DNA from 2 places in the Diaphorobacter nitroreducens genome. Region 2 is predicted to be linked to the other one. Evidence: riboswitches for the same ligand, from Rfam matches in the RefSeq annotation. Region 2 holds a riboswitch; the other holds the start of a gene.
What was found. A riboswitch is a leader RNA that binds a small molecule or an ion and turns the genes downstream of it on or off. The one in region 2 is predicted to bind glycine.
Positions count from the first base shown of each region.

Region 1: it holds a riboswitch for glycine, as region 2 does, so the genes downstream of both, gcvT (glycine cleavage system aminomethyltransferase GcvT) here and BA022_RS16935 (D-amino acid dehydrogenase) in region 2, are expected to answer to the same signal.

Region 1 covers NZ_CP016278.1:1,189,425-1,192,610, reverse strand. The annotation lists gene gcvP (aminomethyl-transferring glycine dehydrogenase) at 1-136, opposite strand, end outside; gene gcvH (glycine cleavage system protein GcvH) at 205-579, opposite strand; gene gcvT (glycine cleavage system aminomethyltransferase GcvT) at 683-1,804, opposite strand; glycine riboswitch at 1,858-1,972, opposite strand; glycine riboswitch at 1,992-2,084, opposite strand; gene BA022_RS05550 (TRAP transporter large permease) at 2,091-3,186, opposite strand, start outside.
Region 2 covers NZ_CP016278.1:3,613,924-3,617,109, reverse strand. The annotation lists gene BA022_RS16940 (CMD domain-containing protein) at 1-1,081, shown strand, start outside; glycine riboswitch at 1,253-1,364, shown strand; gene BA022_RS16935 (D-amino acid dehydrogenase) at 1,458-2,768, shown strand; gene BA022_RS16930 (FIST signal transduction protein) at 2,840-3,186, opposite strand, start outside.

The DNA of each region.
Region 1 (3,186 bases), 1.6 Mb from region 2:
TGAGCGCTCGGCGCGAAGCCTCGCCGATCACCGACAGCATGTGTGCTTCGTCGGCGGCGTCGATGCCAATGTGGCGGGGCAGGAATTCAGCGGCGTTTTCAAGCGCCGCCAGGGGCAGGGGGGAGGGCATCTGCATGGCGAGGGACCAGTCTCAAGAGCGATGGGGCGGTGCGGCGGCGCCGTGTGCACGGCGCCGCGGGTGCATCAGGCGTTCTGGGCGAAGGCGGTATAGGCCGTTTCGTCCATCAGGCCGGCGAGCTGGCCGGCGTCGCTGAGCTTGACCTTGAAGAACCAGCCCGCGCCCAGCGGGTCGGAGTTGGCCAGGGACGGGTCGGCGCGCAGGGCCTCGTTGACTTCGACGATTTCGCCGGACACGGGCATGTAGACATCGGCAGCGGCCTTGACGGACTCGACCACGCCGGCCACGTCGCCCTGGGCAAAAGTGGTGCCCACCGCGGGCAGGTCCACGAACACCACATCGCCCAACGCATCCTGCGCGTGGACGGTGATGCCAACGACGGCCGCGGCCGGGTCGGCTGCGTTGATCCATTCATGGTCTTTGGAAAACTGGATGCTCATGGGGGGCTCCGGGAAGAAGAGGTGGAAGGAAAAGGTTTGAGAGTGGTCAGCCCGCACTGTAGCCGGGCTGACCTGGGCGCGGTGGCAGTTCGCCGCGGTGAATTCAGCCGCGGTAGTAGCGTGTGGGAACAAAGGGCGTGGCAGCCACTTCCATGGGCACGGCCTTGCCGCGCACCATGGCGTTCACACGGGTGCCGGGGGCGGCATGGGCGGGCATTACGTAGGCCAGGGCGATGGGCTTGTCGGCAGTGGGGGCCAGCAGGCCGCTGGTGACTTCGCCGATGCGCTCGCCCGACTCGTTTTGCAACTCGGTGTGCTCACGCACGGGCACGCGCTCCAGCGCCACCAGGCCCACGCGCTTGCGCGTGAGAGTGGCCGGGCTGTCGATCTGGGCCAGCACCTTGTCGGCACCTGGAAAACCGCCAGCGCGCGCGCCGCCTGTACGGCGCACCTTCTGAATGGCCCAGTTCAGGCCGGCTTCGGGTGGGGTGGTGGTGGTGTCGATGTCGTTGCCATACAGACACAAGCCGGCTTCCAGGCGCAGCGAATTGCGTGCGCCCAGGCCGATGGGCTTGACCTCGGGCTGGGCCAGCAGCGTGCGCGCCAGGGCCTCGGCCTGCGTGGCGGGCACCGAGATCTCGAAGCCGTCCTCTCCGGTGTAGCCGCTGCGCGTCACGAAGCACTGCGCCCCGGCGATGTCGAAATGCCCGCCGGTCATGAACACCAGTTTGTCCACGCCTGGTGCCAGACGCGCGAGCACCGCTGCCGCCTGTGGGCCCTGCAGCGCGAGCAGGGCCTGGTCGGGCATGGGAATCACCTGGCAGCGTTGGCCGATGCGCGCCTGGATGTGGGCAATGTCGCCCACCTTGCAGGCGCCGTTGACGATCACGAAGAGCTCGTCCTGCGCCATGCGGAAGAACATGAGGTCGTCGATGATGCCGCCCTCGTCATTGAGGAGCAGGCCGTAGCGCTGCTTGCCCACGGGCAGGTCGACCACGTCCACGGGCATCAGCGTCTCGAACGCGGCAGCGGCGTCAGGGCCGACCAGCTTGAGCTGCCCCATGTGCGACACGTCAAACAGGCCGGCCGCCGTGCGCGTGTGGTGGTGCTCGGCCATCAGGCCCATGGGGTATTGCACGGGCATGGAGTAGCCGGCGAAGGGCACCATGCGGGCGCCCAGTTCGATGTGCAGGGCGTTGAGGGGAGTGGTGAGCAGGTCGGACATGGCGGACAGGGCAATGGGCGAAGGCAAATGGTGGAGCGATCTCTCGATCGCCGATTTGCCCCGCTGTCCGCTTTACCTGAGAGATTCACCCCGCCTGCATGGCATGTCACGGGGCTTGCTCCTTCGGTGGGCCGCATGCTGCTGCGGCCTCTCTCCAGCAAGGGAAACACCCGCATCCCTGCGGGCGTGTCGCCAGTCCTTTTGCCTGAGCGTTCGGCTGCTGCCTGCGCCTTCGGCGGCCCGGCCCTGGGGGGCGCGGACTCTCTCCTGACGGGACGGATTCTATCTATTTTGCGTACACGAGATCACGCAGGGCCAGTGAAAGCGATGGCACGTAGGTGATGACCAGGAGGCACAGCAGGACCACGCCCACGAACGGCAACAGGTGGGCGACGATACGATCCAGGGAGATGCGCGCCACCGTGCATGCCGCGAACAGGTTCACGCCAAAGGGCGGCGTGATCATGCCGAGCGCCAGGTTCACCACCATGATCAGCCCGAAGTGCACCGGGTCCACGCCGAAGTGCTGGGCCACCGGCGCCAGGATCGGCGCCAGCACGATGATGGCGGCGCTGGTCTCGATGAACATGCCGATCACGAACAGCGCGGCATTCACGCCCAGCAGGAACAGCGCGGGCGACTGCAGCACCTCCTGCAGCCAGCGGCCGATGGCGTCCGGCACGCCAGCGCGCGTGATGAGGAAGGCAAACAGGCCCGCATTGGCAATGATGAACATGATCACCGCCGACGAGATGGCCGACTTGCGCAGGATGGCGAACAGGTCCGCGACGCGGATCTCGCGGTAGATCAGCATGCCCACCACCAGCGCGTAGAACACGGCCACGGCAGAGGCCTCGGTGGGCGTGAACACGCCGCCGTAGATGCCGCCCAGGATGATGACTGGCATCAGCAGTGCCCAGCCCGCCTGCAGCAGCGCGCGGCCGAAGGGCATGCGCCCGTCGCCGTCATGCTTGCCCCAGCCCTTGTACTTGCAATACGCCCAGACGAACAACATCAGCGCACCGCTGATGAGGATGCCGGGGCCGAAGCCGGCGATGAACAGCTCGCCAATCGACACCTCGGCCGCCACACCGTACAGGATCATGGGGATGGACGGCGGGATGATCACACCCAGCTCGGCACTGGTGGCTTGCAGCGCGGCCGCGTAGCTGGTGGGGTAGCCATGCTTGATGAGCGCAGGAATCAGGATGGCGCCGATGGCGAACGTGGTCGCCACCGATGACCCTGAGACGGCCGCGAAGATCATGCAGGTGAGCACGCAGGTCATGGGCAGGCCGCCCTGCACGCCGCCCACGATGCTCTTGGCAAACTCCACGAGCCGGCGCGAAATACCGCCGGTCTCCATGAGGTTGCCCGCCAGG
Region 2 (3,186 bases):
CCTGGGCCATGCCCCCCATGCCCAGGCCGCGCGCCAACAGCGCGCCAAGGCCATCACCGCCACCCAGGCCTGCGAAGACCTGCTGCTCGCCCCCGAACTGCCCGGGGGCCTGGCGCTGGCCGAGCGCCTGTCCGTGGCCCAGGCCGTGGCGGCCGCCAGCGGCGTGGCAACGCTGGCCGACCATTACGGCGCGCGCCTGGCCGGCCTGCCCGCCCCCGCGGCGGATGCCCGCTGGCAAGCCATCACGCATTTCACGCAGCTGCTGGCCACGCAGCCCGCCGCGGCCGACCGCGCGGCCCTGCTCGCCCTGCCCCAGGCGGGCCTCGCCACGCCGGACGTGGTGCTGCTCGCGCAGCTCATCGGCTTCGTGGCCTACCAGGCGCGGTTGGTGGCCGGCGTGGCGGCGCTGGCCACCCTCGGCCCCGCGGGCACCGCAGCCACGGCGGTCGCTCCCACCACGCCGGACGCGCCCTTCGTGCACCCCGCCAACCTGCCCCCGCCCGGCGAGCCACTGCGCCTGGCCGGCTACACCAGCGAGACGCTGGACTGGAAGGCCTGGCTGCCCGTGGTGGACCCCGCCACCGCCAGCGCCGAGCAGAACGCCGTGCTCGACGCAAGCCACCCCAAGGCACGCACGTCGGACTTCTACCTCGTGCTGGCGCACCAGCCCCGCGTGCTCGCCGAGCGCTCAGAGGCGTTCAACGCCATCATGTACGCGCCTGGCGGCCTGCCGCGCGCCGAGCGCGAGGTAGCCACCACCGTGGTCTCGCGCATCAACGGCTGCGTGTACTGCGCGTCGGTGCATGCGCAGCGCTTCGAGCAGCTGGCCAAGCGCAACGACGTGATCGCGCAGATCTTCGCCGACCCCGACAGCGCCGGCACCAACGCCCGCGAGCGCGCCCTGGCGCAGGCCAGCGCCGCGCTCACGCGCGCGCCCGGTGCATTCGGGCCGCAGCACCTCGCGCCGCTGCGCGCCGCGGGCCTGAGCGACCTGGAAATCCTGGACACGGTGCACGCCGCCGCGCTGTTCGCCTGGGCCAACCGCCTCATGCTCAACCTGGGCGAAGCGGTCTACCCCTGAGCATGCGCCCAGCGCCCCACCCTGAGAGCGTGTTCATGGTTTGAGGGTTAGCCCGCTGGGGCCATCGCGCCCGCGCAGCTACGATGGCCGGCGCAGGAGAGCAAACGGCTGCATGCCGTTTCACCGAAGGCGCAAACTCCCATACACGCTCAGGTTCCGTACTGCACACCCACACAGCCGTCTGGAGAGCCGCCACGCCCGCCGTGGCGCACCGAAGGAGCAAGTGCCGCGCACGGTCCCGCGCGGCATGAATCTCTCAGGTACCAAGGACAGGGGGAGCGGCAGCCAGGCCATGTCGCGCCCGCTGTTCGCTATTCATTCAATAGCTGCTCGCGCGCGCCCTGCCTGCGCAAACCTTGAAAAAGGCTTGTAAACCATGCGCGTGATCGTTCTGGGCGCCGGCGTCGTCGGCACCACCTCTGCGTACTTCCTCCAGCAACTCGGCCACGAGGTCACCGTCATCGACCGGCAGGCTGTGCCCGGTGCGGAAACCAGCTTCGCCAACGGCGGCCAGATCTCGGTCAGCCACGCCGAGCCCTGGGCCAACCCCGGCGCGCCGCTCAAGGTGCTGCAGTGGCTGGGCAAAGAGGATGCGCCGCTCTTGTTTCGCCTGCGCGCGGACATGCGCCAGTGGCTTTGGGGCCTGCAATTCCTGCGCGAATGCACGCCCGCGCGCACGCGCCACAACATCGAGCAGATCGTGAGCCTGGGCAGCTACAGCCGCAGTACGCTGCAGCAACTGCGCACCGACACGGGCCTGCAGTACGACCAGCGCACGCAGGGCATCCTGCACTTCTACACCAGCACCCAGGAGTTCGACGCCGCGCTGGCGCCCGCCGAGCAGATGCGTGCGCTGGGCTGCCACCGCCGCGTGGTGGACGCAGACGAGGCCGTGCGCATCGAGCCAGCCCTGGCCCACGTCCGCCCGCAGCTGGCGGGCGCCACCTACACGGCGGAGGACGAGTCCGGCGACGCCCACCTGTTCACGCGCGCGCTGGCCGGCGTGGCCCAGGCCGCGGGCGTGCAATTCCGCCTGGGTTGCCACATCACCGCGCTGCACCAGGCGGGCGGCGCCATCGACCATGTGGAGATCACCAACGAGGCCGGCGGCTACGAGCGCGTGCGCGGCGACGCCTACGTGCTGGCGTTGGGCGCATTCAGCCCGCTGCTGGCCCAGCCCCTGGCCCTGCGCCTGCCGATCTACCCGGCCAAGGGCTATTCGGTGACGCTGCCGGTGCGCGACGCGGCCGCCGCCTACCAGGTGAGCCTGACGGACGATGAGTACAAGCTGGTCTTCTCGCGCTACACCAGCGCGCAGGGCGACCGGCTGCGCATCGCGGGGACGGCCGAGCTCAACGGCTACGAGCGCGCACTGAACGCCGTGCGCTGCGAAGCCATCGTGCGGCGCGTGGAGCAGCTCTTTCCCGGCGCGGGCGATGCGAGCCAGGCGCAGTTCTGGAGCGGCCTGCGCCCCGCCACGCCGAGCAACGTGCCGCTGATCGGCAAGACGCGCTACGGCAACCTGTTCCTGAACACTGGCCACGGCACGCTGGGCTGGACCCACGCCTGCGGCTCGGGCAAGTCCATCGCGCGCATCGTGAGCGGGCTGGAGCCGGAGCTGGACTTCGCGTTCTGCGGCCTGCCGCGCCCTGCTGCGGCGCCCCGCCCCGCCGTCATCGGCGTTTGAGCAAGCGCCACGGCGCTATGCATTGCATAGCTGCTTGCGCTTGGTGGACGGGCGCTAGAGGCCCAAAAGGCTTATAAAGCCCCGTCCGGCGCGACGAACACCGTCAGCACGCCCGTGTAGCCATAGAGCCGGTGCGCGGCGATCTCGCCGCCTGCGAAGAAGCCCACCAGGGGCACGTCGCCCAGCGCATGGCGCACGATCTGCAGCTCGGCGCTGGGCCCACCGAAGTGCGGCCCGCCGCGGCCCGAGCAACTCACATACAGCGCACCGCAAATGCGCCGGCCGCCCGCCGGCTCGGCATGCGGCGCGCTGCCTGCGGCGGGCAGCGCCTGCGCCTCTTCGAGTTGGGGCGATAGCTCCTCACGGATCTCGGCGCAGATGCGCATCAGGTCGGCACGGGCCGCGCCGACGTTGCGCT